One region of the Paenibacillus sp. PvR133 genome, then DNA from elsewhere that is predicted to be linked to it. Evidence: riboswitches for the same ligand, from Rfam matches in the RefSeq annotation. Region 1 holds a riboswitch; the other holds the start of a gene.

The links. A riboswitch is a leader RNA that binds a small molecule or an ion and turns the genes downstream of it on or off. The one in region 1 is predicted to bind FMN.
Region 2: it holds a riboswitch for FMN, as region 1 does, so the genes downstream of both, JOE49_RS12125 (DMT family transporter) here and ribE (riboflavin synthase) in region 1, are expected to answer to the same signal.

The regions. Positions count from the first base shown of each region.
Region 1 covers NZ_JAFIBS010000001.1:4,752,854-4,768,965, reverse strand. Annotated here, with positions in the region: gene JOE49_RS20905 (stage V sporulation protein AB) at 1-277, shown strand, start outside; gene JOE49_RS20900 (spore germination protein) at 304-1,998, shown strand; gene lysA (diaminopimelate decarboxylase) at 2,109-3,476, shown strand; gene JOE49_RS20890 (peptidylprolyl isomerase) at 3,639-4,073, shown strand; gene JOE49_RS20885 (2-oxoacid:acceptor oxidoreductase family protein) at 4,325-5,338, shown strand; gene JOE49_RS20880 (thiamine pyrophosphate-dependent enzyme) at 5,338-7,626, shown strand; gene JOE49_RS20875 (IDEAL domain-containing protein) at 7,846-8,313, shown strand; FMN riboswitch at 8,382-8,555, shown strand; gene ribE (riboflavin synthase) at 8,887-9,552, shown strand; gene ribB (3,4-dihydroxy-2-butanone-4-phosphate synthase) at 9,613-10,296, shown strand; gene ribH (6,7-dimethyl-8-ribityllumazine synthase) at 10,376-10,840, shown strand; gene JOE49_RS20855 (segregation and condensation protein A) at 11,013-11,807, shown strand; gene scpB (SMC-Scp complex subunit ScpB) at 11,776-12,387, shown strand; gene JOE49_RS20845 (DUF2953 domain-containing protein) at 12,554-13,267, shown strand; gene ytfJ (GerW family sporulation protein) at 13,397-13,888, shown strand; gene JOE49_RS20835 (protein-glutamine gamma-glutamyltransferase) at 13,980-14,702, opposite strand; gene JOE49_RS20830 (D-alanyl-D-alanine carboxypeptidase family protein) at 14,911-16,112, shown strand, end outside.
Region 2 covers NZ_JAFIBS010000001.1:2,765,501-2,781,612, forward strand. Annotated here, with positions in the region: gene JOE49_RS12095 (ABC transporter permease) at 1-282, shown strand, start outside; gene JOE49_RS12100 (glycine betaine ABC transporter substrate-binding protein) at 379-2,976, opposite strand; gene JOE49_RS12105 (quaternary amine ABC transporter ATP-binding protein) at 2,951-4,174, opposite strand; gene JOE49_RS12110 (GbsR/MarR family transcriptional regulator) at 4,689-5,252, shown strand; gene JOE49_RS12115 (carboxylesterase/lipase family protein) at 5,406-6,887, shown strand; gene JOE49_RS12120 (methyl-accepting chemotaxis protein) at 7,033-9,063, opposite strand; gene JOE49_RS12125 (DMT family transporter) at 9,304-10,251, opposite strand; FMN riboswitch at 10,424-10,568, opposite strand; gene JOE49_RS12130 (hypothetical protein) at 10,690-11,385, opposite strand; gene JOE49_RS12135 (ABC transporter ATP-binding protein) at 11,378-12,301, opposite strand; gene JOE49_RS12140 (sensor histidine kinase) at 12,410-13,354, opposite strand; gene JOE49_RS12145 (response regulator transcription factor) at 13,356-14,063, opposite strand; gene JOE49_RS12150 (DUF6933 domain-containing protein) at 14,332-14,835, shown strand; gene JOE49_RS12155 (hypothetical protein) at 14,936-15,244, shown strand; gene JOE49_RS12160 (formate--tetrahydrofolate ligase) at 15,457-16,112, shown strand, end outside.

The DNA.
Region 1 (16,112 bases):
ATACGAAAAGGCAATGATTGTAGGCTCAGTACTGGGAACTGTGGTCGATTTTTGGAACATTTGCTTGCCACTACCGGGCATATTTACATGGATACCTGGGTTATTTTGCGGAGTGTTTATTGGCTTGCTCGCCGCGGCTCTAACGGAGGTATTGAATCTCCTGCCTATACTCGCCAAGCGACTCCACATGACCGTGTATATGCTCGGTCTGTTGATGGCAATGGTGCTTGGCAAGGTGACAGGTTCCTTATTTGACTGGTTTGTATACAACCGTTAACAACGAAAGCGAAGGGGGCAAGGAATATGGATCACAGAGCGGATCAAGAGCATCAGGAGCAGCATCAAGAAGACGGGGGAATTGGAAAGGAAAACCATACCGGCGGAGAAGAGTTGAGTCCATGGCAGAAAAAGCAGGCGCAGGAATCAGCACGTTTTAAACACAAAAAAGAGAGTGAGCGGTCTGATAACGTAGAGGAGTCCGTTCGCTACTGGCAGGCCGAAGATGATATATCGCCGAGGATGAAGGATAATAAGAATACACTTGAAACAGTATTAGGTTTGGGGGAGACCTTTGATGTAGTATTCAGGGAAATGACACTGGGTGGGCGTCATACCGGATATCTGTTCCTAAATTCCTTTGCGAAGGATCAGATCATGCTTGAAGTGCTAAAGCGGCTCACCTATCTGACGCCGGATGATCTCTCTTCGGATGGACTACAAGCGTATTTTGAAAATTTTATTCCACATATTCAGGTGGAGAAGACGGATAAGATGTCTGTGGTCATTAACAAGGTGCTGACGGGACTGAGTGCCTTTTTCATGGAAGGCGAGCGTTTTTCCCTTATTCTGGATACTCGTAATTACCCGGTGCGTAATCCGGAGGAACCTTCTTTGGAGCGGGTTGTGCGCGGTGCTCGCGACGGGTTTACTGAAACAATGCTTACCAATGTAGGTCTGGTGCGCCGGCGTTTGCGGGACCCAGGGCTTAAATTTGAGGCTATGCAGGTCGGACGTCGAACCCGAACAGACGTATGTTTGGGTTACATTGACGATATTGTGGATAAGGTGATGGTGGATACTGTACGAGACAAAATTAAAAATGTTAATTTGGATGGTATTCCGCTGGCCGACAAGCAATTAGAGGAGACTATTATCAATAAAGGTTGGAATCCATATCCATTAGTACGATATTCGGAGCGACCAGATGTCGTGGCATCGCATATCATGGAAGGAAGGCTCGTTATTTTCGTCGATACCTCACCCAGCGTGATGATTTTGCCTACCACTTTTTTTGACTTGTGTCAGCATGCAGAAGAGAATCGGCAAACCGCTTTTATGGGAAGTTATTTGCGCTGGGTACGTTTTATAGGTATATTCGCCTCGATGTTTCTGCTTCCGATGTGGCTGCTAATGGTCATCAATCCCGAATTAAAACCGGCGTTTCTTGATTTTATTGGTCCTCAAAAGGAAGCACATCTTCCGCTGATTGCCCAGTTTATCATTGTAGAACTAGGGGTCGATCTTATGCGAATGGCGGCTGTGCATACTCCGACACCACTGGCTTCCGCTATGGGCTTGATCGCAGCGATTCTGGTCGGTGATATAGCGGTTAAGACGGGACTTTTCGTGAATGAGGTCGTGCTGTATATGGCTGTCGCTGCCATAGGAATGTTCGCAACACCGAGCTATGAGCTGGGGTTGGCGAATAGACTGATTCGACTATTCCTGCTGGTTGCTGTTGCAATTTTTCACGTACCGGGCTTTGTCGTGGGTACGACACTGATCATTTTGATGCTGACGCTGCATCGGTCATATAATTCTTCGTATTTGTGGCCGTTCATTCCTTTTAATGCCAAAGCGTTAGCTTCCATCTTGTTCCGTATGCCTGTACTAGATGCGCCTAACCGCCCGTCATCTAACAAAACGAGGGACAATACGCGTATGCCCCATACGGATGCCGACACAGATTCGAACTCAGGCAATGGACAGGAGCATTAATATAAATGATCTGCATAAAAATCCATTGTTCTTGATGTTTTTTTTGCTATACTGGTGTAAACATTCGATGGAATATGACTAGCTTGTTCCAGAAAGAGAGGCGCCAGAACATGTATTTGCATGGAAGCAGTAAAATTAACAGCAATGGACATTTGGAGATCGGCGGTTGTGATACAACGCTTTTGAAAGAGCGTTTTGGCACGCCGCTATATATTGTTGACGAACAGTTAGTCCGCCGGCGCTGCCGGGAATTCATAGAAGCTTTTCGTGAAACCGGATTGAAGTTTCAAGTTGCTTATGCAAGCAAAGCGTTTTGTGTTATGGCGATGTGTGCTTTAGCTGCTGAAGAAGGAATGTCGCTTGACGTAGTTTCCAGTGGAGAATTGTTTACTGCGCTACAAGCAGGGTTCCCGGCAGAGCGAATCCATTTTCACGGCAATAACAAAACACCGGAAGAAATTGAAATGGCGTTAGATGCGCAAATTGGCTGCTTCGTCGTTGATAGCGAAATGGAGTTGCATTTGTTGCAGGCCCTTGCCTCCGAGAAAGAACAGCAGGTGAATATCTTACTGCGTGTTACACCAGGGGTTGAGGCGCATACGCATGAATATATGGCCACAGGTCAAGAAGATTCGAAATTTGGCTTTGACATTGGGAATGGTACAGCACGCCAAGCAGTGGAACAGGCTATCGAGCTGAACCATCTTAACCTGTTAGGGGTGCATTCTCATATCGGTTCGCAAATTTTCGAAGTGAATGGCTTTCAAATGGCTGCTGAACGGGTTGCAGCTTTTTCCAGAGAAATTAAAGAACAGCTTCAGTTTTCTTTCAAAGTGATTAATCTGGGTGGGGGATTTGGCATTCGCTACACAGAGGAGGACACACCGCTGAAAGTATCCACCTATGTGCAGGCTATCGGCGAAGCGGTGAAAACCTATTTTTCAGGACTTTACGATGAACTTCCAGAAATTTGGATTGAGCCGGGACGCAGTATTGTAGGCGATTCAGGCACGACCTTATATACGATAGGAAGCATCAAGGATATTCCGCAGGTACGTAAATATGTCTCGGTAGATGGCGGGATGACAGATAATCCACGTCCTGCACTGTATCAGGCCAAGTATGAAGCGATGCTGGCTAATCGAGCGCAGGATACGAACGAAGAGACGGTGTCCATTGCGGGCAAATGCTGCGAAAGCGGCGATATGCTTATTTGGGATGTAGAACTACCTCGTATAAATAGCGGCGACTTGCTCGCTGTTGCCTCAACCGGAGCCTACAATTACTCGATGGCGAGTAATTATAACCGAATACGTCGACCAGCAGTTGTATTTGTCAACAACGGTGAGGCCGAGTTGGTGGTGCGTCGGGAAACCTACGAGGATATCGTACGCAACGATGTTGTGCCACAGCGCTTGATTCGTGATCAAGCCAGTCCGGCGGTTCAGCCTAACGCCAAGATTACGGTTTCGTCCTGATTTTAGCATTGTAAGATCAAGCAGGCCATTGAGTCGGTAATAATACACCGGGGACAATGGCCCTTTTTTTTGGACAAGACTTTGCTAAGCGCGGCAATTCATAGTAAACTGGAACTTGATGTTATTTAGTTCTCAAAACAGGTTGAAAAGGAGATACAAACAATGAAAAAAGGTAGAATAGATCTTGAAAACGGCGGTATCGTCGAAATTGACTTTTTCCCAGAAGAAGCTCCAAACACCGTTGCTAACTTTGAAAAGCTGGCAAACAGCGGTTATTACAACGGTTTGAGCTTCCACCGTGTCATTCCGGGCTTTGTGGCTCAAGGTGGTTGTCCAATCGGTAACGGTACAGGCGGTCCTGGTTACACGATTGACTGTGAAACAGCTACGAATACAACAAAGCATGCCAAAGGCGTTCTGTCCATGGCTCATGCAGGTCGCAACACAGGTGGCAGCCAATTCTTTATCTGCTACGCTCCACAACCACATTTAGATGGAGTACATACTGTATTTGGTAAAGTAACCAAAGGTATGGAATTCATTGATGCTGTAAAACAAGGCGACAAAATGAAAGAGGTTAAAGTATTTGACGTGTAATTTTACCGTTAATTACATGATCTTTTTTAAATAGCGTTGCACCTAAGCCGTTCTGTCTTTGGACAGGGCGGCTTTTGTTGTCTTTTGTTTGACGGTTTATTGATTTTCGCAATCACGTAGGCATTACAGTGCGTAAGATCACATTCGAAAAGTAAGTGTTGTGATAGCCTTCTCATAAGAATGCATTTTCCATTTATTTTATATGAGTATTCAAACTCAGTAAGGATTGGAAAAGAAGGGGGCTTATCACATTGTCTATTTTAACGCGCACAAATCGACTCGGATTTTTTGAAATCCGGCTGGAATCCATTGGTGGACTCGGCGCTAATCTGGCTGGCAAAATGTTGGCCGAAACCGGGGTGCTTGGTTTGGGGCTGAATGCTTCAAATTTTTCGTCCTACGGTTCGGAAAAAAAGGGAACTCCGGTTAAAAGCTTCGTCCGCTTCTGTGAGCCGGAGGTCGATATTCGGGATCACAGTCCGATTGAGCAACCGCATGTGGTAGGCATTTTCCATGAAACGTTATACAAAACGGTAAATGTAATCAGCGGACTGCCAGCGGATGGGATTGTAGTGGTTAATTCCACACGTCCAGCAGAAGAAATACGGGCTGATTTGGGACTGGTATCCGGTACATTAGCGGTGGTGGATGCGATGGGCATCGCACTGGAAGAGCGAACCAAACTAAATACGTCCATGCTCGGTGCCTTGTTCCGTGTCTGTGATTTCCTGGACCCGGAAGCGATGAGATCGGTTATACGCAGTACCTTTGAAAAGAAAAATCCACTGTTAGTGGAACCTAATCTGCGTACGTTTAACCGTGGTTATGATGAAATGGAACTGCACGTATATCCGGTTACTGATGACGCAGAGGATCGGGTTTTTGAACGTCCGCAGCCATTGCTGGGATACGAAACCCAACTACTGGGGGGCGTTATTGCAACTCAGGGAAACAGCATGACGAGAGATGTTAGTGGTTCACGTCAGGGATATGTGCCTGAATATGAAGCTGATAAATGTACCCATTGTGCCAAGTGTGATTCGATTTGCCCGGATTACTGTTTTGTATGGGAAGAGCAAGCAGACAAACGCGGAAGAATGATGCCATTTTTGCAAGGAATTGATTACCAGTATTGCAAAGGATGTCTGAAATGTGTAGATATTTGCCCGTCGGGGGCATTAAGCTCGCGTCGCGAACAATGGGGATGGGCGGAACAGAATCGAGTTGCCCACCAATTTCCGGCATATGAAGGAGGGCGTGCGTAATGGCAAAACTGGAGGAAGAACTCAAACAGACAGGCGCCGCGCAAGTGACAACGTTCGAATCCGGTAATGAAATGGCAGCTACGGCGGCTGCGCAGATTAATTATCATATGATGGGATATTTCCCGATTACTCCATCTACCGAGGTAGCGCAATATCTGGATCAGATGAGAACGAGAGGTCAGCATAATATTAAGCTGGTTGCAGCAGACGGAGAACACGGATCGGCAGGGATTTGTTATGGAGCTGCCGCAGCGGGAGCGAGGGTTGTGAACGCCACTAGTTCGCAAGGTTTCCTGTACATGCTGGAGCAGTTACCTGTTCAGTCAGGTACCCGTTTTCCAATGGTTATGAATCTGGTGACACGAGCTGTTAGTGGTCCCCTGGATATTCGCGGGGATCATTCGGACCTGTACTATGGTTTGAATACAGGCTGGGTCATTTTGACGGCAAGTACACCACAGGCTGTGTATGATATGAACATCATGGCACTAAAAATCGCAGAGCATAGCGATGTTCGGCTGCCTGTAATGGTCGCATATGACGGTTTTTATACGTCCCATCAAAAACGTAAAGTGCAATATTTTGCCGATGCTGAGACCGTGCGCGGTTTTGTAGGTCCTAACCCGAACTTGAATTATCCGAATATTACGGATTTTGATCATCCTGTTACCGTGGGTGCGCATATGAACGGTGATGACCTGACGAATAATCATGTTCAGCTATCCGAAGCACTGAAGCTGTCAGAAGGAGTATATGAGCAGGTAGCAGCAGAATATGCCGCTTTATCCGGTCGGGAATACCCGATTTTGGATCTGTATCATATGGAGGATGCTGAGGTCGCGGTATTCCTGTTGAATTCGGCGGCTGAATCAGCCAAGGATGTGGCGGATCAACTCCGCGCGCGCGGGATTAAAGCTGGTGTGATACGTCCGAATATCATCCGACCGTTCCCAGCCGCACAACTGCGGGAAGCATTACGCGATGTCAAGGCGCTGCTGGTAGGTGAACGTGCAGATTCGTATGGGGCAGACGGCGGTAATTTAACGCATGAAATTAAAGCGGCCTTGCAGGAGGACCCGCTGAACCGGACACTCGTGTTGAGTCGTATATTTGGCTTGGGCGGCAAGGATTTTTATGCGGAAGATGCAGAGGCGTTCTTCCAGCTTGCGATTGAGGCGGCAGAGGCCGGACGAGCCGAGAAGCCCTTTGATTATTACGGAATTAATCCGGGTTCACCGGACAAGGTGATGCCGCAAGTTATGCAACCGCCACGTGGCAATGCATACCGTACGGGTCTGATTCAGGTTACGCCGGACGAGGCGACCGGGAAGCTCAAAGTCAAGGTACCACCCCTGCGGTCGTTGACAACCAAACCACGCCGTCTTACACCAGGTCACGGGGCTTGCCCAGGATGTGGGGCATTGTCTGCGCTGGAACTGTTTTTCAAAGGTATTGAAGGGGATATTGTCGTGTTGTTCCAGACAGGCTGCGTATATGTGACGACGACAGGGTATCCATATACATCACACAAACAACCGATGATCCACAATCTTTTTCAAAACGGGGCCGCTACACTTTCGGGAGCGCTGGAAGCTTATATGGAAATGAAGCGCCGCAATGAAATTGAGATGTCGGACGATCCGACCTTTATCATGATCAGTGGTGACGGTGGGATGGATATTGGTATGGGTTCTGCGATTGGTGCGGCTCTGCGTAATCATAAGCTGATCATGTTGGAATATGATAACGAAGGGTACATGAATACAGGTTCACAGCAATCGTACTCCACTCCGCTCGGTCACATGACCAGTACGTCGGGTGTAGGGAAAATGCAAAAAGGAAAGCAAGGGCATCACAAGGATACCGTGCAAATCATGGCTGCTTGTAACATTCCGTATGCTTTTACAGCAGCTGAAAGTCATCCGCAGGATATGCTGCGTAAAGCAGCCAAAGCTCAATGGTATGCGAACAACGTGGGTACGGCCTATGGTAAGATCCTGTGCGCCTGCCCGCTGAATTGGAAATCCGAAGACAGACTGGGCACCAGCATTGTGGGCGCCGCAGTCGAGTCCTGTTTCTTTCCTTTGTACGAAATAGAGCAAGGCAGTACGACGATTACGTATAATCCGGAAGACAAGGGAAAACGGATTCCAGCTGCAGAATGGTTGAAATTAATGGGTAAAACGAAGCATCTTCTCAAGGAAGAGGCTACGCTGGCTACCTTTGAGCAGGAGATTGAGCGTCGCTGGACTACCCTGAAAAAGAAACATGAAATTTCAGAGCTATAATTCTGTTTTTTGCATAATCATCGATTAGCATTGTTAGCCGCTGTTACTGTAGTGGTTCGATCAAGATTCTTTGCGCTTATTGCGCAAAGAATCTTTTTTGTCGTTTATGGGTTCAAGCATAAAAAAACAGGTAATGATTTCCGATATAGGAGTGGAGGCCTATAAGAGGCACGTTAAAAAGTTTTCTTCTGAATTTTAAGATGCAATGAGGTGCAGGTAATGATTAAGCTGAATACAGTTGAAATAATCGAAATTATAAAGAAGCAGATCCCTAAGGTTATGAACATCAAGCCAGTAGAACTAAAATTTACGGACGATTTTGGACGGGCATCGCTGGCAGCGACAGAACACAAATTCACGCTGACGAACCAGCACTATTCTGCCAAGGTGATGGATTGCGTGTTAGAAACACAGGTACGCCCCATTTTAATGTGTGAAATTATTTATTTTCTGAAATGCGAGTTTATTGACGGACATGTTGATGTGCGACTGGATTATGAGGCATGTTCTGAGGAAGGGCGGGGACCTGTTGCTTCAGCCGTAATTACCTTTGATCATGCAACAGAGTTGGGAGTCGAGGAACTGGCCGATCTGATTGACTTGGCGCTTCATATGAATGATAAAACCTGGTTTGAAGAACTCTCCAGCCAATATGTCAAAACCAAAGCAGGCGCTTCTATTAGATAACTTGCTTTTTTTAGAAGTCGGTGCTAATATACGTAACAAGTTTAATGTTAATTCAATTAAATAAGAGCAAGATCCTTCGGGGCGGGGCGAAATTCCCCACCGGCGGTGATGACATGTTTGTGGATCGTTTTTGTGAGAAACAGCATGGCTTAGTCCGTGACCCGGATGCTGAATGATCGGCAGAAGGTGGACCTGGTGCAAATCCGGGACCGACAGTATAGTCTGGATGGGAGAAGGATACGAAGCGCATGTGCATGACGTGACATGTGCCGATTTTTAGCATACCCAATTGTGCGTACGGCTTATTTCGTTGTAGGACAGCATCGGGCGATAGCTTGCTTAAGCTTTCTTTTTGATGGGTGTTCTGAGCGTATTTGGTTGTATCCTCAGTCATGCTTTCTATTGGCAAACCTATGATTTCATGTCGTCTTAAGATGCATATGAACTGCGCTTGTATACTACAAATGTGACTCTCATCACCCCCATGACGGATTGAATCCGAACTGGGGTTTTTTTGCGCTTATAGCTGATGAATTAGGGATAAACTGAAATGTAGTGGAAAGGAGTGAAGACATGTTTACCGGATTAGTTGAGGAAGTGGGTCGCATTCAAACTATTTCCAAAAGCGGTGAAGCGATGGTGCTGGGGATTTCGGGTTCCGTGGTGTTGGGCGATTTGAAAATAGGAGACAGTGTCTCGGTTAATGGCGTTTGCCTGACGGCGATACGGATTGGTTCGAAAGACTTTAAGGTTGATGTGATGCCGGAAACCTTTCGTAGCACTAATCTGAAAGAGTTGAGATCCGGCAGCCGAGTCAATCTGGAGCGAGCGATGACGGCGAGTGGAAGGTTCGGAGGACACATCGTGCAAGGACATGTGGACGGGACGGGAACGATTCGAGGGGTGACATCAGACCAGAATGCAGTTGTGTTCGAAGTTGAGCCTAAAAATCAAACATTATTTAAATATATTCTACTCAAAGGGTCAATCACAATTGATGGTATCAGCCTCACAGTCGCACAGCGTACGGGAGATACCTTTGCCGTATCTATTATTCCCCACACTTTATCCGAAACGGCCTTACAAGCCAAACGTGAGGGGGATACCGTCAATATCGAATGTGATATTTTGGGCAAATATGTAGAACAGCTTTTAAATTACAGAGGTGCAGCGGAGGCGGAGAGAGTAGAAGAAGCTCCTCTCAGTTTGGACTATTTGGCGAAACACGGCTTTGCCTGATATTGAATGGTAAGCCTGTTTAGGAGCATTCGTGGCACAAGACATAAGGAGGAAAGTGTTATGGATAGAGGTAGCCAAACAAGTGCAATGGCGAACGTCATAGAGCATGGCGAGTTGGAACATGACGAAGAGATTCGTTTGGATTCCATCGAAGAAGCGTTGGAGGATTTAAAAAACGGTAAAGTCGTTATTGTAGTGGATGATGAACAGCGCGAAAATGAAGGCGATTTTATCGCTTTGGCTGAAAAAGCGTCGCCTGAGGTCATTAATTTCATGATTACAGAAGGTCGCGGGTTGGTCTGTGTGCCAATCACACGACAAAGAGCCGAAGCTTTGGAATTGCATCCTATGGTAGAGCAAAATACAGATTTCCACGGTACTGCCTTTACGGTATCGGTAGATCATATGGAGACAACAACGGGTATTTCAGCGGCCGAGCGCTCCTTGACTGTACGCGCCTTGGCAGACGAAGCAGTCACAGGAAGTGATTTCCGCAAGCCTGGTCACATGTTCCCGCTGATTGCTCGCGATGGTGGTGTCTTGCAGCGTGCTGGTCACACTGAAGCGGCTGTTGATCTGGCCCGACTCAGTGGCTTCAAGCCTGCTGGGGTCATTTGCGAAATTATAAAGGAAGATGGCTCAATGGCCCGCCTGCCTGATCTGGCAGTGGTCGCCAAGCGACATCAATTGAAGCTGATCAGTATTCAGCATTTGGTGGACTACCGTCGTCGTTTGTCATTGTAAAAATACATCTCAGTTCCAAGTAAATCTGAAGTATTATCCGAAGTCCCTAAATAATTAAACTATGAGAGGTTGATTAAACATGGCACGTTTTCTAGAAGGTAATCTCGTATCGAACGGTTTAAAATATGGTATTGTGGTGGGCAGATTTAATGAGTTTATTACGAGCAAGCTGTTAAGCGGCGCAATTGACGCCCTTCAACGACATGGTGCGCAGGAAGATGAAATTGATGTAGCCTGGGTTCCGGGTGCATTTGAAATTTCACTGATTGCACAAAAAATGGCTGCAAGCGCCAAATATGATGCCGTAATTACGCTGGGTACGGTCATCCGTGGTTCTACTTCACATTATGATATCGTCTGCAATGAAGTGGCCAAGGGTGTGGCAGCAAGCAGCCTGAAAACGGGAGTGCCTGTTATTTTTGGGGTAGTGACGACAGAAAACATTGAACAGGCTATTGAACGAGCAGGTACGAAGGCTGGTAATAAAGGTTGGGATTCTGCATTGGCTGCGATTGAAATGGCCAATCTCGGCAAGCAATTTTAATTATAGGAATAGCTGAATAGAACGGTATAAACTGCAAGGTGAAAAGGGATTGGATTGTTAAGCAAGGCGATGACGTATATACTACAGAAAGAGGGATTGATAACGTAGAGCATAAGTGCTATAGGGAAAGGTATTGTTGAATGATGATTGGAGTAAGGCAGGGGGAAGCACATTGACAGTCGTAAACTACAAGCTGGAAACATTCGAGGGTCCGCTGGATCTACTGTTGCATCTGATTGATAAAGCCGAGATCGACATTCAGGATATCCCGATTAGCGATATTACTGATCAGTATATGGCTTTTTTGCACAGTATGCAGGAGCTGGAACTGGACATTACGAGCGAGTTTCTGGTGATGGCGGCGACGCTCTTATCTATTAAGAGTAAATTGTTGCTTCCCAAGCCACCTGTGATGGAATATGACGATTTGGATTTTTATGAGGAAGAGGATTATGATCCACGTGAGGAACTGGTCCGCAAGCTGGTGGAGTATCGTAAATATAAAGGGATTGCTCGCCATCTAAGTGAACGTGAGTGGGAGCGGAGTCTAATTTATGGCAAGGAGCCAGAAGATCTAAGCGCATTCCTGCCCACTGAACCCGCAAATCCGGTGCATGGGCTGCATGCAAGCGATTTGGTCGCGGCCTTTCAGCGTGCTTTGCGCAAAGCAGAACGACGTACGACGGTAACCCGTGTTCATCGAGACGAAATTTCAGTCAAGGACCGTATCCGACAAGTTATCGGGGCGTTAGAGATGCTGGGGAACGGAGGACGGCTGCTGTTCTCCAAGCTGATGCATGAGGATATGTATCGGCATGAGGTGGTTGTGACCTTTTTGGCTATCCTTGAACTGATGAAAATGAAACAAATTTTCTGTTATCAGGAGAAGCTTTTCGATGATATTGTAATGGAGTGGAGAGGGGATTTACGGGTTAATGGATTATCTGAAGCTGAAATCAATTATTGAGGGACTGCTGTTTCTCGCAGGAGAGGAAGGGTTGTCCACCAAGCAGATCGCCGACATTGTAGAGCAGCAGCAAGAACTGGTTGAACAGTGCTTGGAAGATATGAAGCAGGACATGGAGCAGGGGGGAAGGGGCTTGCAACTTGTCCGTATTGCCGGTCATTATCAGCTTGCAACTTTATCCGAACATGCACCTTACTTTGAAAAGCTCGCATACTCTCCGGCACGTGCCTCACTGTCTCAAGCTGCTTTGGAGACGCTGGCCATTGTTGCCTACCGCCAGCCCATTACAAGAGTTGAAATCGAAGAGATTCGGGGTGTCAAATCCGAGCGGGCCATACATACACTGGTCAACAAGGAGCTCATTGAAGAGAAAGGTCGAGCTGAAGCCATCGGACGGCCAATATTGTACGGAACGACGAAATCATTTTTGGATTATTTCGGTCTGGGCTCTTTGGCAGATCTACCGCAACCGGAGTTGTTCGAGGATTCGGACAATTTGGAGGAAGAGACTCAATTATTGTTCGAGCGTCTGGAGAGCAGCCAGCCTGCGGCCCACGATTTGGATCTTGAATCCCAATAAAGTTGCTTCGGATCTTGCGGCTTACTTATTTAAAGCTCAAACAGACAGCCAGTCCTCACATAGTTGGGGGCTGGCTGTTGGTATTTTAAGATGCATGATTTTCCGGCGAACGGTCATACTATTTTTGCCATGATATCTATAGCAAAAAGGTAGGGAGGACTCGCCAGTGTGGAAATGGATCAGTATCGCCATCATCGTCGTTATATTATTTGTGCTGGCTATTCTGCTCTCTCGTATTCGATTGAAGCTGGATATTGCCAAACATGACAATGATGATCGGGCGCATCTAGAGATCAGATTTCTATACGGGATGATTAAAATGAATTACGATATTCCGGCCATTCTCATAACAGGTTTAAAAAAAGGGCTTCTCTATCGGCTTGACCGCAATAAAAACATACATAAAACGGATGCTTCCGTGGATAGCGGAAATATTGATACAGAAAAAATAAAGCAATTTATACATGATATACGGGTTTTGCTCAAGGGAACGAAATCCTTACATCGATGGTTGCGACATACCTTGGCGCATGTGACGTTGTCCAAAATGGAATGGTCTACCAATATAAGTCTTGCTGATGCGGCTTATACAGCTACCTCAACCGGTATTTTATGGGGATTGAAAACGACCTTGATCGGTTTTGCTACCAGCTTTGTACGTGTGGACTGTATCCCGAAGCTGTTTGTCGTGCCCTATTGGGTGGATCGCTTGCGTTTTACTACCACCTTGACCTGTGAAGCAAATATGTCGCTCGGTTATTTAATTTTCTCCATGCTCACGTTAGCTTATCGTATATGGCGCGTTCCGGGTGGACCGGAGGCGTGGAAACGGGTTTTTTCCAAAAAAACTGAGGATCCTCAAGCTACCAGTGAAAGTTAAACAGTGGAGTGAGGTGAGACTCAATCCTTTCTGAACTATCGAATGACATACATATTTCCTTGAACCCCTGCGCACAATAGCGAAAGAAAAGGCAGTCTACGCTTGAGATAAGCAGAGGAGGAATAAATCATGTCAGATCACCCGATTCAAGGGCTCATGCAAACCGCAATGGAAAACATCAAAGCCATGGTAGATGTGAATACGATTGTAGGAGACGCAGTGGAAACACCCGATGGTTCCGTTATTTTGCCAATCAGTAAGGTAGGATTTGGTTTCGCTGCCGGAGGAAGTGATTTTAACGTAGACGAAGAGGCACTTCATACTTCCTCGGCGTCGGGTAATCATAGCGGGAAGGAAGGGCATCCTTTTGGAGGCGGTAGCGGTGGTGGTGTATCTATTCATCCCATTGCTTTTCTGGTTGTTGGCAAACAGGGGGCACAAATCGTTCCATTGGACAATCAAACGCATCTGATTGAGAAGCTCATTGACTCCACGCCATACCTGATTGATAAGGTTCAGTCTATCTTCCAGAACGCAGGCGGCAACTTGCAGACTCCACCCCCACAGGTACCTGTAGATGTTGCTACGGATCACAGTAATTCTGGCCCGGCTTACTTGTAAAAGTTATTGAAATTAAAAGCGTTCTCTCAGGAAGGTATCCCAAAGCCGAGTATAGGCTAAGGAATACCTTCTTTTCTGCTTGTACTTGGCCCTATCCCCGAATATACTGCCTTCCCCCAATGACAGCATGTATATGGTGACTGTATTCCTGTTGATACAAAGTATGCAGCGAGATTTCATTTTTTCGATTTCCTTCGGCAGCAAACTGGGATAGGTAGATGAAGTCCGGATAGATCACTTCATCCGTCAAATAAGCAGATACCGTGGCTTCCGGTCGACGATGTTGATTCAGGGAATCGATAATACCCTTCGCCGGCAAGATGCCAATCCCATGTCCATAAAACAAGTCTTCCTTCAGCTTAACGACATTTTCTCCTTTCCATTCCAATGTTTCAGACGACACATCCGGATTGTTGAAATACAGAATATCGCCGGGAGCCGCTTTATGACTTCCTTCCTGCTGTATGAGCCTGAGGTCGCTGTCATAGTGCCAGTCATACAGCAGCATATCTGCAAAAATCCGATTAAACTCACTTTCCAAAATGGAATCCAGCACTCCTTTGTACAGCACAATAACCATAGCTGTTGCACATTCAAAAGCGTATTGATGACCGTTTAAAAAGATATCTCTGATCCCCTGTGCTGGTGTGACACCTGCTTTGATCTGAAAGCCACCTTTTTTCGTTAAATCCCAAAATTGCTGGTTGCAACGTGCGGTAGAAAATGTGGCAAAGGATACACCACTACGGTGTAATGCTTCTGCGGACTCTACAATCCGCGATCTTAAAATCATTTCAAACTGTAGTCGCTGCATGTTATAACCCCTCGATCCATATTTAACGTTTAGTAACTAATATATATGTATTCAGGGAGGGATGTTGCTTAGTTTGTGTAGAAAGAAAGCGAAAAAGGAGCAGCTAATGGCTGTCCTGTAAAGGAATTTTCTGTTATAAAGGTGGACATACTTTGAACAGCTTGGACATAGAATGGTACAAGACTTGCTCAAAACCGGAGGAATCCAAATGTTTAAAAAAAAGCAACACATCCACGCGGACCACAGCCATTTCTTGAATAAGGCACGCGCATTTGTTTTGCCGCTGGTACTTCTGATTATTTCGTCATTGCCGCTTACGTTGCTAAGTCCGCTGCCCGTTCGGGGAGCGATAAAAACAGAAGCAGCACCGCCCGCATTAGGAACCCATGCACAGGCTGCTTCTTTAATTGATGTCACATCAGGAAGAATCATTTATTCTACCGAGGGTGACCGGGAGCTACGTATTGCCAGCCTGACCAAAATTATGACAGCGATCGTGGCCATTGAACATGGACGCTTGCAGGACCGGGTGAAGGTGAGTCCAACGGCGTATGCCAAAGAAGGGTCCTCGCTTTTTCTGCAAATGGGTGAACAAATGTCGCTGGAAAATATGCTGTACGGCTTAATGCTCCGTTCTGGTAATGATGCCGCTTCTGCCATTGCTGAGCATGTGGGGGGGACAGAAGAGGGATTTGTCCATTTGATGAATGACAAGGCGGTTCAGCTTGGGCTAAGCCATACACATTTTGCTAATCCGCACGGGCTGGATGCCGAGGGACATTATTCCTCAGCCAATGATATGGCCCGGCTTACTGCTTATGCGCTGCATAATCCAACTTTTGCCCGTATCGTAAAAACAGAACTGAAAAAAGCACCGAATCCCAACGATTCTTGGGACTACTCATGGCACAACAAAAACAAAATGCTGCGGCTGTATGAGGGAGCTGACGGGGTGAAAACAGGCTTTACCAAAAAAGCGTTTCGCTGTCTGGTCAGTTCGGCCACACGGGACGGTCGCCAGCTCGCTGCTGTTACCTTGAATGACGGGGACGATTGGAACGATCATGCCCGTATGCTTGATTACGGATTTCGATATTATCCGCTCATTCCGATTACGGACAAGCAGCAACCTATCGATGGTTACCCACTATTAACAGGTACAAGCTTTGCATATCCTTTACATGATAGTGAGAAGACCCAGTTGCACAAAAGACTAGTGTTGTATAAAAATTCCGCCTCTGTAGACAGAGCGGACATATCTTTTGGCTTACGAGGACGGGTCGAATTCCTATTGGATGGTGAACTTATTGGTTCCGTTCCTGTGTATGAAAAAGGGAGTAAGCTGCCTGCTCAAAGTACCGTACGGCCACGGCAGGAGGCTCCAACTGCACAAGATCCTGCTAACAATAC
Region 2 (16,112 bases), 2.0 Mb from region 1:
ATGCTATCAGGCTATACGTGGCCATTAGAGGCAATGCCCGGCTTCTTGCGGGGGCTTGCTGAAATATTGCCACTGACGTATTACCTGGATGCTGTACGGAATATCACGCTCAAAGGACTGGATATCACATACATCTTCAAAGATATGATTGCCTTGGGCGTCATTGGTTGTGTGAGTCTGCTGGTGTCCTTCGCGATCTATCCGTTATTCTTTAGACAGCACCAGACGACAGGCCAGCATGCCGATGTGCCTGCTCAAGAAGGATTCACGCTAAAAGGCTGAGAGCAACTTTAAATATGGATATCGTAAAAAGGCAGATCAGGAGTAAACCCTGATCTGCCTTTTGCTTATTCATATGGTTTAAAAGTGGAAAAAATATTATTGCGGCGGCTTAAGATCCTCGATAGAATCAATCGGTACATAGGATGGAACGACAAGCCCGGACATAACGCCAGTCATGCTGGTTCCGATGTCATCCACCTTATCCTTGTATTGAGCCCAATAATCAACATGCGTCAATGGAAGCCAAGCAGCAGCAGTAGCATCTACACTTCCGCCGGCCACGCCAGTCCACATTGGGCCGATTTCCACTTGCAGGGCTGTTACTTTATAGCCCAATTTTTGTTCCAATACATATTTCAATACGTTCGTACTAGCAATTTCAGAATCCCAAGCAGCGTAGCTCAGCTTCAAAGGATCACCGTTGACGGGCTGTAGACCCTTGATCCATTCCTGAACCTTGTCAGGATGTTTATCAGCCCAGTTCTTAGCAGCCTGCTGTGGGGCGGTACCGTCCTGAATCGCGATCATCACTTCACCCATATCTTCAGCAGTCCACTTAAATCGGCTTAGAAATTCATAAGCCACAGGAGCATCCTGCTTCAAGCCTTTGCGGGCGATGGTATGAATTTCTTCCTTATCACCGTATGCTTTTTTAGGATCTTTCAAGTATTTTAAATCATATTTATTAAACATCCAGTGAGGAGTCCAACCTGTTACGACGATAGGCTGCTTGGCTTTGATAGCTTTATCCAGTGTAGCGGTCATAGCAGCTCCAGAGCTTTCAAGCAGCTTCCAGTCGGATAAGCCATAGTCATTCATAGCTTTAGCGGTTAGCTTCATTAGTCCGGCTCCAGGGTCGGTACCGACAATGCGGTAGCCGACCTCTTTGCCAAAGTCCCCAGTTGTGGCGGAAGCCGGAGCCGCTTCGGCTCCGTTATCCTGCAAATCAGTAATCGATTTAACATCCATGTAAGCTGGAACGACCAATCCGGTTTTAACACCACTCATATTAGCCCCAAGATCGTCGAGCTTATCCTTGTATTTAGCCCAGTAATCCGCATGGGTTAACGGCAGCCATGCCGCAGGTGAAGCATCTACATCACCACTAGCGACACCCGTCCACATAGGACCTGCTTCCACTTGCAGTGCGGTTACTTTATAACCTAGTTTGTTTTCCAAAATATATTTCAGCAAATTCGTGCTGGCAATTTCAGAATCCCAAGCCACATAACTTAGCTTGAAGGTATCACCATTGACAGGTTGCAGTCCTTGAGTCCATTCCTGAACCTTGTCGGCATGTTTCTCCGCCCAATCCTTGGCAGCTTGCTCAGGACTGGTTCCGGCTTGAATGGCGACCATCATTTCACCCATATCTTCTGGTGTCCATTTGAAACGTTTCAGAAACTCATAAGCGATAGGAGCATCCTGTTGCAATCCTTTACGGGCAATCGTATGAATACCCTCGGCTTCACCATAAGACTTCTTAGGGTCTTCCAAATATTTGAGATCATACTTGTTGAACATCCAGTGAGGAGTCCAACCTGTAATAATGATCGGTTTTTTCGCTTTAATGGCTTTGTCCAGTGTGGCCGTCATGGCTGCACCGGAACCTTCAACGAGCTTCCAATCAGACAAATTGTAGTCTTGAATTGCTTTGGCAGTCGATTTCATAATGCCTGCCCCGGCATCAATACCGATAATTTTGTAACCGACTTCTTCGCCAACCGGGTTGGCAGCAGCGTTACCTTTGCCAGATGCGGAATGATCCGTACCAACAAAATATTGAGATGCACCAGCGATCAAAATGACAGCAGTAACTGCAGAAGTAATCCATACTTTTTGCTTGCTGGATACGCGGCTTTTGCCTTTTTGCGTAGGTTTAAACAGGTTTTGCGTAAAACGGTCAAGCACAATAGCCAGAACGACAACAGCTAGGCCGGCTTCAAAACCTTTACCGATTTGCAGCTGTGTCACAGCACGGTACACAACAGCACCGATGCCTTCTGCACCGATCATGGAAGCAATAACAACCATGGACAGTGACAGCATAATCGTCTGGTTAATACCAGCCATTAAGGTAGGCAATGCCAGTGGAAGCTGAACTTTGAACAGCTTTTGCGCAGATGTTGAACCGAAAGCGTCTGATGCTTCGATCAGCTCACCTGATACTTGCATAATCCCCAAGTTGGTCATACGAATGGTTGGGGGGATAGCAAAGATAACAGAAGCGATAACACCTGGTACAACACCTAGGCTGAAAAAGGTAACCGCTGGGAGCAAGTACACGAACGCAGGCATCGTCTGCATAAAATCAAGTAAAGGCGTGATAATGCGTGATGCGGATTTACTGTATGCACACCAGATCCCGATGGGAATCCCGATAACAATGGATACGAGCGCAGACGTGATGACCAGTCCCAGCGTATTCATTGTTTCACTCCAATAGCCGAGATTATCAATTAGCAGGAAGCCGATGACAGTAAACAGCGTAAGCTGAACCCGCCCGATCATAAAGGCGATAATCCCGATAATCACGATGAACACCAGAGGGTGCGGAAGCATGAACAGGCCTGAGAAAAAGCCTACTACAGCTTCTATAATGGAAGAAATAACATTAAACAATCCAGCCAGATGAATACCCATCCAGTCGACAATGGATTGAATCCACTCAGCGATTGGCAGTTTCGGTATCATGGGCATTCACCTCCTTCATAGTGGTAACATCTCCACCAAGTGCGCCGAGCAATGCTCCACGGACGATAACGCCCAGTAGCTTCTGCTTATCATCGACTACAGCCAGCGGTACCTTGGACGAGCTTGTAATTTCAAACAAATCATTAATGACAGTCTCGGCAGGAACCTGCGGTCCGTCAGTGATCAAAATATCTTCAATCTTCAAATTGTTGCGCAGTGCATGAACAGCATCCTCGGCGTTAATAACACCCAGTAGCTTTTTGGTGCGGTCAATGACGAACAAATTGGAAATCCCACGCTCCCGCATCAATTCCAGAGCCACACGCGGACCACGATCCATGGTAATGGTTTCTGGACGAAGCATGACATGAGCAGCCGTCAATACCTTGGACAGATCCACATCCTCGACGAAGCGGGCTACATAAGAGTTAGCCGGTTGGATCATAATTTCTTCCGGTGTACCGATTTGTACGACCGCACCGTCTCGCATCAATGCAATCCGGTCACCAATCCGCAACGCTTCATCCAGATCATGGGTGATAAACACAATTGTTTTCTTCATTTTATCTTGAAGCTCCAACAGCTCATCCTGCATGTCACGGCGAATGAGAGGGTCCAATGCACTGAACGCTTCATCCATCAGGAGCACTTCAGGGTCATTAGCCAGCGCCCGTGCTAGACCGACACGCTGCTGCATACCGCCACTCAATTCATCGGGCATTTTATCGCCCCAGTTTTTAAGACCAACTAGTTCCAGCGCTTGTTGTGCTTTTTCCTGACGCTGTGCTTTTTCTACCTTTTGAATTTCAAGACCATATTCTACATTTTCTAGTACAGTCCGATGTGGGAACAGGGCGAATTTTTGAAAAACCATGCTGATGGTTTTACGACGAACTTCACGAAGTTGTTCTTTGTTCATCTTACGGAGATCTTTGCCGTGGACCAGAATTTCACCGGAGGTAGGCTCAATCAAGCGATTTAGCATTCGCACCAAAGTGGACTTGCCACTGCCCGATAGACCCATAATTACGAAAATTTCACCTTGCTTAATTTCCATGTTGGCCTTATTGACACCAACAGTAATCTGTTTTTCTTTGGCCAACTTTTCCTTGCCCCAGCCTTGCTCCAGGAGCGGAACACCTTGCTCTGCGTGAGGACCAAAGAGTTTGCTGACATTTTTGACTTCCAAAATCGTCATACATACACCTCTTCTTTCTATACTTTGCTTGGTATTAACCCCATGTTGCATTAAGGATTGAGTATAAAAATCATAATTCTGAACATCCTGAACGGTTAATGACAAAATTAATTGTAACAGAAGCATTGCTTACATTTCAAACAAAAAAACTGTTCATAAAGTACGTACAGAAAAAACTGTACAAAGTTTCCTTTGATATGCTCCTTCGTTCTATAGAATGCTCAAACATTCGGAACTTTACAACCGATAGTGCTTTTTTTAAAATAGACAATGAAATATAACCATAAGAAAAAGATTTATGTATATCCATAATTTTAAAAGTTTACTATCATTAGCAATTTTGCGAATTATGATTTTGAACGATCCATGCTGTTGTAATATAGACAGAAGCTTTGTTTTTGAAACATTTCATTTATATTGAAAGATTTCATACATTGCGTCAAAGCTAATCTTTTACGGGTAAATCGTTCATACTAGGTTGTGCAAAATGCTCTAAAATTAGGAGGTTGCAAGCATGAGCTTGTACCAGTTAGGTGATGAGCAGCAGGCTTCGCTGCAAAAAATTCGCAAACGTGTTATAGAAGCTATAGGTAAAAACATGGACCTGTATGGGATCACTTTGTCTGCGGGGCATTTATACGGTTTGCTTTTTTTTGCGGATAAACCGATGACGCTGGACGAGATGGGCCGTGAAATGGAAATGAGCAAAACGAGCATGAGTACAGGAGTTCGAACATTATTGGATCTGAAAATGGTAAATAAGGTATGGAGCAAGGGCTCACGCAAAGACTTGTATGAAGTCGAATATGACTGGCATCAAACCTTCACTGATTTCTTCGCTATTAAATGGAGAAAAGCGGTAGAAACAAATTTACTGGTGTTGCGCAAAGCCATTGATGAGCTGGACAGATTGATGAATCAGGGGGAAGAGTACGAGGAATTTAAGGCGATTCTTCAGCAAGATCGTATGAAAATGAAGCAGGCCGTCGCTTATTACAAGTGGCTAGACCGACTAATTGACTCTATGGAAAGCGAAGAAATTTACAAGCTGATTCCCAAAGAAGAAGTTCGGGATTAATCGCTATTTCTCTATCTTGTTTATAAAAATGCCGGAGCGCAAAAGTGCTTCCGGTATTTTTTGGTTTGGCCGTGTGCAAAGGGTATAATAGAGATATGTAAAGATTGATATTATACCGTTGTGTTGAACATACGAAATAAAGGAGGCTTCATGATGGAGAGTATTACAGTACATACTCGTTTAGGTCAATTACGTGGGGAAACGGGGAATGGATATCATGTATGGAAAGGTATCCCATATGCACAGCCTCCTGTTGGAAAACTACGTTTTCACGCGCCCCAGCCTTTGGAGTCTTGGGAGGGTGTACGGGCTGCGACGAGTTTTGGGCCAATCTGTCCGCAACCTATGCCATCCGCTGAAAGCATGACTGGAAATCTGGTGGAACCGCCTAAGCAGTCAGAGGATTGCTTATACCTGAACGTTTGGACACCTGCTTCGAAGGCACCTGAGAAGGGACGCCCGGTGATGGTGTGGATTCATGGCGGTGCCTTTGTCACGGGGTCCGGGATTATACCTTTATATGACGGGGAACGCATGGCGAAGAATGGCGATGTTGTGGTTGTTACGATCAATTATCGATTGGGGCCGTTAGGATTTTTGCATCTGACTCCAAAGGGAGATGGCCTGACCTCTAATGCGGGACTGCTGGATCAGATCGCTGCGCTGGAATGGGTTAGGGATCACATCTCTGCCTTTGGCGGTAACTCGGACGAAGTAACGGTGTTCGGTGAATCGGCAGGGGCGATGAGTATTGCCGCTTTATTGGCGATGCCAGCAGCTGAGGGACTGTTCCAGCGTGCGATTTTGCAGAGTGGTGCGTCGCAGGTATTGTCAACTTCACAGGCTGAACAAGTGACGGCTGTGTATCTGCAGCAGCTGGGTGTGGACACTCAGCATCCAGAACGGTTGTTTACACTGCCGACAGATGCGCTGATGCTAGCTATGGCGAAGACGCATGAAGTCATCGGACCAGGGATGGCGATGATCTATCAACCTGTCGTGGACGGTGTGACCTTGCCAGATGTACCGCTGTCTGCAATCGCGCAAGGTTCAGCAAAGCAGGTATCCGTTTTGATTGGAACGAACTTGCATGAGGGGGCCTATTTCATCCGAAAAGAATCCCATCTAATGAACAAGTCAACAGCGAGTCAGGCATTGGAGATGATGACGGGCATGTCAGACATCGGCGACCTGATAGAACCATTTCCGGTTACGATTGAGGGACAGGCGCAAATGTTGACTGATCTATTTTTTTGGCGTCCTGCGTTGGCTCTTGCTGTTGCGCAGTCGGCGCATACGCCTGTATGGATGTATCGTTTTGATTGGACATTGCCGGGGCATCCTACCTTTGGACAAGCGGTTCACGGTGCCGAAATTGCGTTTGTTTTCGATAATCTGGAGCTGCTAGGTAAGCTTGGATTAGAGATTCAACCGTCGATGCAGAAGCTGGCTCAAGCTATGCAGCAGGCATGGGTTGCTTTTGCACGTGATGGGAAGCCTGTGCTGTCGGAGGGGGCTTGGCCAATGTACGACAGGGAAGAGCGGACTACAGCTATTTTCCATCAGGATATTAAGGTAGAGCACGACCCCGAAGGAGATAGACGCCGTCAGTTAATCGGTCAGATGACCCTATAAGTAGACAAGAGAGAGAGCATCCTAAGAACTCTAATGTAAAAAGCCTTCGCCCGTAATTTGTATACGGACGAAGGCTTTTGTTAGTCATAAGATGTATTGCTGTTCATTCTTACTTGCATGAAATTGCAACGATGCAATGTGTAAGTTAAATCTTAAATCGCTTAACCAGCTGTTGCAAATCCTGCGCCATGTTGGACAACTCCTGAGACGAAGATGCGATTTCCTCCATAGCTGCCATTTGCTCCTGAGCGGCAGCAGATGTTGTCTGCGAACTGTCCGCCGAATTGCGAGACAGACTAGCCAAATGGGTGACAGTAGCGGAAACTTCCTCTGTACTGGCTGAGATTTGTTCAGCCGCAGCGGACACGCTTTGAATTTGTTCCACGATATGAGATGTAGAGCGTTCAATATTCGTAAATGCACCTTCTGCATCTTGGCTAATACGTAATCCTTCACCTACCTGGTTACGAACATTACCGTTCATGGTAGCGGTGGAGCGTTGAATCAAATCGAGCATCTGAGTAATGATCTGACTGATGGAATCCGCGCTTTCCTTGGATTGCTCAGACAGCTTGCGTACCTCTATAGCGACTACGGCAAATCCACGCCCGGCTTCGCCTGCTCTGGAAGCTTCAATAGACGCGTTCAGAGACAACAAATTGGTTTGCTTGGCAATGGCGGCAATAGCTGTATTCATCTGCTTCGCATCGTCTGAGAGCTGGGATAGCTCATCCATCAGGCTAGCTGTTTGGCTTACAGCTTCCAGAATACGGTCCATTTGTGTCCGCACATGGCTGATCATTTGACTGCCTTGAGCCACATCATGCTCGGTTTGTCCTGCTGAATCCACGATGGAGCTTGCCGATTCGGCAATGGTGCTGACACCCTTCGCCATTTCTTCAACGGCATTAGCGGTTTGCTCGGATGCCTCGGCGCTGGTGGCTGCATTTTCTGCGGATTCCATAACCGTTTCCGCTACGTGTTGTACGGACTCCGTTGTTTGCTCTGTGCTTTCCTTGATCATCAGAGAAGAGGAAGCAAGTCGGGAGGACGTTTGATTGACCTCGGAAACCATCGTATGCAAGGAATGCGTCATTTGGTCAAAATTCTGTGCCAGTTCGCCGAACTCATCCTTGCTGGATAGATTAACACGTTCGGTCAGATTTCCGTCACGGACGATGCGTGTTCCTGCTTGCAGCTTGCGCAGCGGAATTAAGAACGAGCGGACCATAAGCACAATGATGATTGCAGCGGCAAGTATGGAAATGACAATCACAATCAGGCTTTGCTTCAGAATCGGTTGGGCTGCATCACTGTAATCCTCCAGATCCGACAGTGCGATAATGTTCCAACCGGTGAGAGGGTCCTTAAGTGTAAAGGCCAGCATATCTCGATTCATAAATTGAATTTGCGACATGGAAGGAGTATCATTTTCGACGGTTGTCGCCACTTCGGGAAGTCCCTCTATGGCGTCAGCAGGTTTTTTGCCTGCCTTGTTAAAGGCTGTTCCAGTCCCAGATACAACTTTATGTTCAGAATCAACAATAATGAGTCCTCCGCGTTCACCAATCTTAACAGACTGCAGACTTTCACCCATCTTGTCCAGATTCAAAGCCAATGAAACAGCTCCTTCACCGTCCTCCAGCGTTCCCGATATATTAACGACTAAATTCCCTGTCGTGACGCTGGCAACTGGAACACCGACGAATACCTTGCCCTTTTCCAGCATTGCATTTTTGTACCATTTTCTCTCCCGGGGGTCATAATCGTCCTCCTGTTTTTTCGGCGAACGTATGTATTGCCCTTTCGCATTGCCGAGAAGCGCGGCATCTAGCTCGGGATGAGCCTTGACGATGACATCCAACTTTTTCTGAAGGGCCTCTTGGTTGGTACCAATGGAATCAGATTTGATTTCAGTGGTAAGCACGTCCAGGTCTTTCATAATGGGCGCTACATACTGATTGACATTGCTTCGGATCAGATACAGATTCGTGTATACGGAACCGCCCATTTGCTGACTGAGTTGTGTCGTAGCCCCCTGATAGGAAAAGTACCCGATAAGTACGCTCGGAATCAATAACACAGCCAAAAAAGATATTATTAATCTTGTCCTCATTAAATAAAACTGCTTGAGAAACCTGTTCCACCACGGAACTGTTTGTTTTGTTTTAGTCATAGTTATTGCTCCTCTGTGTCTGATGATCACTACATTGTTTTATTCGACAGAAACCGACGAATTTTATAGATGTAATCTTTGAGAAACGAGGAATAATTGCTTGTTTTAGACACTTTTTTCGGAAAATAGGTCTAAAGAACTATGATTTATATGAATACGAATACATAAAAAGCCAAATCAGAGATGCAAAAGCATCTTCACGATTTGGCTTGGGTAAGTCATGAAAGGGACATTGAACTGTTAATTTTTTTGCTGACGTGAAATCATAAAGAGCGTAATCCAGATGAGCATAAAACCAGTCAATTGCGCTACAGTGACAATTTGCTGAAATGCGATCCAGTTAATCACGACACCAACCATGGGAAAGCTTAATTCTGCCATCGTAGCATAAGACGCTTTGGTCGTACTTAAGCCTTTGTAATACAACAATAAGCTAAGAAGACCCGGAAGCAATGCCTGCAATAGCAGATTGATAATCACAGCTGCGCCCGCCCATGTACCGGCAGGCATATTCCATGGCGCATGCTCTACAGAGGTGAGGACAATCAGCAGAGGGAGCGCGACCATGAAGCGGAGGGAGGTTACCGTTTCATATTTCATTGAACGAAGCAAGTAACTTCCCATGACTGTCGAACCGCCCCACAGAACTGCTGCACCGAGTGCAAGTAGACTACCGACCTGGACAAAATCACGAACATGTCCGAAGGGGAGCGACCAACCGAAGGTCAGAAGATACGTCCCGAACAGAGCGACGACAATTAATAATCCAAAATGACGCGGCAACATTTCCTTCAAAATAATACGAGCTAGAATAATAGCGACCAAGGGTTGAAGCTTCTGGAGTAAGAGTACAGCATTCAAATCACCATTGCTGAGTGCCATGGTGAAAATTACGCTGGCCAGAGCCGAGCCACCCCACGAGACGAACAAAATAGCGAAAACTTGACGAAGCCGTACCGCTTTGAGCTCCTCACGATGCTTCCACAACATCGGTGTCAGAGCGAGGAAAAGCAGCACATGCTCCATTAGTACAATTTGTGTTGAGGTAAATGACTTTAACAAAATAATACGAAACAGCGGGTCTGCGCCCCACAAGGCTGCTCCAATTGCGACCAGCCAAAAACCACTTTTCATGTGGGAGCTACGATCAAAACCTTTGGATGTTAGTACAGTAGAAGATTGACTCATACTCAATTAGCTCCTTGCGAATACAGGACCGGTGGCACAAAAACCCCCGTCCATGGCGAAAGGCCATGCAAGACGGGGGTTGATCAAATAAACTTGCCGCTTTACGCAAGTTAAATGAAGTTACTGCAAAACCAATAACGCAGTATTCATCCACTTCGCGGCATGTTGATATTTCGATCTTCTTCCATCCGGACTTTACCGTCGGCTTTGGCATCTCACCAAATCAGTCCGTATCCTGTTGCCAGATACAGAGTCGCGGGCTTAGCTCCATGAGCCATACCGCCGGTTGGGAATCTCACCCTACCCCGAAGATCCTTATTCCGTTTTTAATTTCTCCTATAGGATATACCTGTTTTAGAATGAAGTCCAGTGAAAAATGTGTGTATATCGAACAATGATTTTCATCTGTTTTTTGAAAGCGCTCTACGAAATTACATATTACGAGGTAATATCCTTATACTCAATACCTCGAATCGCCGCATAAGCCACAAGCATTCCCAGTATAGAGAAGCCGATTTGCACGGGGGCAATGGAGCTAAGGGTAGCGCCGTTATTATTGGAGAAAAGCAATGCTACAATCAGGATTGAGGTCACAATGGTGGTGGGTACAGAGTATCTTCGCATCCCCATATACAGCGGAACCAATCCCATAAAGCTGGCAGCAACGGCATTGATTAACGTCCGTGCTGATTGTTGACCCAGTATCGAAAGAGTAAGGTTATCCGGTACAATCAAAACAAACTGGTTGAGCAGATGAATAGCAGCCGTAATGATTATTTCCGAAATAATAATGGACAAGAACGTGAACAGTAATACGACTAAGAGTTTGGCGATCATCAGCTTTTGACGATGAATCGGATACATGAACAAGATCGTAATCGATTTGGACTTAAATTCCCCGACGATAAAGCGGCATAGGAGAACGGAAGCAAACACAATAAATGTAGCTCTTACAAAATTGTCTATTAGATCCAATAGTTGAGTGTACTGTGTGAATTCAGGTATTCCTTCGCTTTGACTTTCCAGCGCAATAACACAGAGCAGCCCAAGAATGCATGCATTGGCGATCAGTGCTGAACGGATATAACCCGTCAGATGAAATTTTTTCAGCTCCAACTGCATCAATTTAAGCATGGAGATCACCTCCGTTTAACAGGCGAAAAAAGTAGTCTTCCAGCGTGCTGCTTTTCTGATGAATGGAATCCACCTCTATATCATTTAAGATGAGCGTCTTCGTAATTTGTTTCTGCGGTACATTTGTATCGTAAATACGTATACTCTGTTCATTTATCACCTTTATATTATTCAGGCTCAAATGATGGGAGAGGACGTAGGCCGCCTTCTTACAATCGTTGGTCGTAAATTCGATGTATTCCGTATTGGTTTCCCGCACCTGCTCCATCGATACTTCCTCAATCAGTCGTCCGTGATTAATCACGCCTACCGTATCCGCAATCTGCTCTATTTCCGCTAAAATATGACTGGACACGAGCAGGGTCATCCCATATTCCTTGCATAGCATGTGGAATAGTTGGCGGATTTCCTTGATTCCCACTGGGTCCAGACCATTAATGGGTTCATCCAAAATGAGTAACTCTGGCTTAGTCGCAATAGCGCGCGCAATCCCGAGACGTTGTTTCATTCCTAGCGAAAAATCCTTTACCGGCTTGTCATCTACATTTCGCAAATTCACTAATTCCAGGGCATCCCGAACAGCCTGCTTATTATAGTAGCCCATATATTCACAATGAAGTTCGAGATTTTGCTGTGCCGTCAGCCTGTCATAAAAAATCGGGTATTCAATAATCGAACCCATCCGTCCGAGCAGATGATACGATTTTGGCGTTAATTTCTCACCGAATAATTCAATTTCACCCGATGTCGGCTTGAGTAAATTCGTAATCATTTTCATCATCGTCGTCTTGCCTGCCCCGTTAGGACCGAGAAAGCCATAGGTTTCTCCCTTGCGCACATTCATACTGACTCCCGCTACAAGTTCGTTGCCCTTCAGGGCCTTTGTCAACTGATGTGTACGTATTACGTAAGTCATGGGTGTTCTCCCTTCGTATACTGCTGATAATTCAAGGATAAAGGGCGAAATGTTCATTTTTCTTTCGTGATTCTTACAAATTTATTAAGTTAAGCATGTTTAGTTCGACTAATAGTTGATTTTCTTCAATGTAAAAGAGAAGACCGTCCGCTCATATGGTCTACTAGTTAATTGAATTTCTCCGTTCATCGCTTCAACCAGGCGTTTGGCAATCGTAAGGCCCAGTCCGCTGCCTTGTACCGCCTTATTGCGGGAGTCCTCCAGTGTGTACATGCGTTCAAAAACTTTATCTTGCTCAGATTCCTGTATGCCTTTGCCACGATCCCATACCTCTATACGCACCGTATCCTGCTGTTCCGATAGAGCCAGACCTAGCGTCCGTCCATCTGCCCCGTAGCGAATGGCATTCGAGATCAGATTGTTCAGCACCCGCGCAATCGCTCCTTCGTTCCCCAAGGCATGAATGGGGTGCTCCGGGATCTCAATATGCACAGTAAATCCCTGTGCGGTCAGCAGGTCATAAAACTCCAAAATGCTGCGTCTGCACAGTTCTCCCACTTCCAGTCGAGTCAACGGAATATCCGTATCATTAGCCTCCAGCTTCGCCAAGCTAAAAAAGCTGCCGATCAGCTCAATCGCTTCGCTTGTCTTTTGATGAATTTTGGATAGCAGCTTTATACGTTCTTCTGGCAAAATAGTCGGATCGCCATCCAGCATCTCGGCATATCCAAGCACAACCGTAAGCGGGGTCTTGAGATCGTGGGAAATGTTCGAAATCATTTTGCGCATAGCGATTTGGCTACGGTTGTAATCTGCAGACACTCTGAGATTCAAGTCCAGTAGTCGGTTAATTTCCGTCATGAGTCGTTGCAGTTCAACGTCACCTGTGACATATAGCAGTTTTTCCGCATGATTCACCGTCACGATCCGCTCTAGTAGGGTTCGGATATCCTTTATTTTGCGCTTATAGGCCACACGCTCCCGCCAAAGCCATACTATAACGATTGACATGATGAGGACGATAATCCATTGAGAAATGTTTTCGATGTTCATATCAACCATTCTCCCATTTGTAGCCAATGCCCCATAGCGTTTTAATGTGGACAGGATGAGAGGGATCTTCTTCGATTTTCTCGCGCAGGCGGCGAATATGGACGTTAATCACGTTCTCGTCGCCCATATAATCGTCTTTCCAAATAAATCCGTATAATTGTGCTTTTGTAAATACTCGATTCGGATTGGCTACAAACAGCTTCAAAATATCGGACTCTTTGGCTGTTAGCTGAATTTCATTTTCATTGCGTATGACTGTAAAATGATCAAAATCAATGCGCAGACTGCCGTAGGTCAAAACTTGTGCTTGCGGCTGTTCCTCCTGCTGTTGCTGACGGGCATATGTAGTAGATCTGCGGATCGCGGACTGAATACGAGCGGTCATTTCCAGCATTGAAAAAGGTTTGGCAACATAATCGTCTGCCCCAAAGCCCAGTCCAAGCGCTTTATCCACATCGCTGTCCTTGGCTGACATAATCAGAATAGGTACGGCGCTGTGGGTACGGATTCGGCGGATCACCTCCATACCGTCCACCTTCGGCATCATCAAATCCACCAGTACCAGATCATAGGTATGACGTTCAAAGGCAAGAAGCCCCTCTTCCCCGTCATAGGCAGTGGTTAGACTGTATCCTTCCTTAGTGAGTGCTTTGAGTAGCATTTCGGCGATGGATAGATCGTCTTCAATAAGTAAAATATGTTGTGACATAGGTGTGGAACACCCCTAATTTTTAGATTAAGCTCGCGTGACGAACTGTACCTGAATTATATAGAGCAGTGGAGGGGATTTCCATAAAAAATATCCAAAGGGAAAATTAATGTGTCTGGTAATATATCATTCCCCTATATTATACTGAAAGAGTTTATAATCGGATGTTTGGAATACGGTGTTATAATATCCGGGACATGCCTCATGTGAGAGATTAGGTATGTCGAATCACGCTGCGGTACAGGACCGTCAATAAAGGAGAGCAACGATGTTTGTTATACGAGGAACACAAAAACTGCTGAAGGAATGGGAGACTGAACCACTTCAAGTTGATATTTATCCGCCTTTGAATAGTTGGCATGCCAGCTTGTTTTTACTTAATCGAAGAAAAAATATAGTGTTTATGCATGATATATCCCGCTTAAGCATCACGCTTTTTGGGATCAAAAAATCGCAGTACAACAACCTGCCAGTTCTTTTTGTGCAAGCTTTGAAGGAATTAATGATCAGTGAATGCTTTGATGAACAGATTGTAAAGGCATACACACAGGAAGGCGAGCAGATGCTGGCTACGACGACGAATAGTCATAGTGTAATGGGAACCTTGGATGAGATTATTTTTATCATGAAGGAACTGGATATGGAGCATGGGTGCGAGCTGGAAAAAAACCAGTGGAATAACCGGATTGTTTTCAAAACTGTTGAATACAAGTACCCTGTTGATGTTTTTAAAGAAATGCTAGAAAAGCATTATAAACTAGAGAGTATTTGAGAAATTTATGATTTTACCGAAATTAAGTTCCATTTATTCCCTCTGTCCTATATAATCTAATATAGTTCTAAAAGACTATATAAAGAGAGGTAAGGGGTAAATGAAGATTAAATTAAGAAATAAAACTGGAATGATCAAGGAACGCAAAGTAGGTTTTTCATGGACTACGCTCTTTTTCGGTTTTTTCCCTGCGTTGTTTAGAGGGGATTGGAAGTGGGCAGTTATTATTTTTCTGGTATCGATCCTTACGAGTGGGGCGTCCAACTTTGTATTTTGCTTCATTTATAACCGCTTACATATTAATGATCTGCTGTCCCAAGGCTATGGTCCTGCTACTAAGAAATCCCAAGCTATCCTGATTTCCAAGGGATTTATTGCTGAAAATTACGCTGCTAACTTTGCAGGTTAATTTGAGAGCTGCTTGTTAAACGAGACGTATCAAAAGAGCATCCACCAAAGTCCATGCGGGCGGGGAATGCTCTTTTTTTATAACTCACATGATAGCAACGCTTGCGATGAAATGAATCATAGCGCAATAAGCGGCACACTTTGGTAAAATAAAACGATACAGGGTTTGGCACCATCAGTCAGACTTATAAAACGGGGGGTACATAACGAAAGATGAAGAGGATTATTGATATAGCCAAAGAAGCAGGAATTGAAGAAGAACATTTGGAGACGTATGGAAAATATAAAGCGAAGCTGAACCCGTCCCTGTGGGAGCAGTTAAAGGATCGCCCGAATGGAAAGCTGGTGCTGGTTACGGCGATGAATCCCACACCGGCGGGAGAAGGAAAAACGCTGACAACCATCGGGCTGTCACAGGCGCTGAATGCGCTGGGGCATAAAACCGTTGCTGCGTTGCGTGAGCCGTCCCTTGGCCCTTGCTTCGGCATGAAAGGAGGAGCAACCGGGGGAGGACAAGCCCAGATTGTTCCGGCAGAAGACATTAACCTGCATTTTACAGGTGATATTCACGCGATTTCAGCTGCGCATAATTTGCTGGCAGCGATGATCGATAATCATTTGTTTCATGGAAATGCTTTGCGGTTGAAACCGGAGCGGATCGTGTGGAAACGCGCTGTCGATATGAACGACCGGAGTTTACGAAATATTGTGACCGGATTGGGGTCAGGTAATGGAGCGGTGAGAGAAAGTGGCTTTCTGATTACCTCGGCTTCAGAAGTGATGGCGGTATTATGTTTAAGTGAAGATATGGACGATCTTAAAGTGCGATTGGGTCGGATGGTGATTGGTTATAACGAAGATGGCGAAAC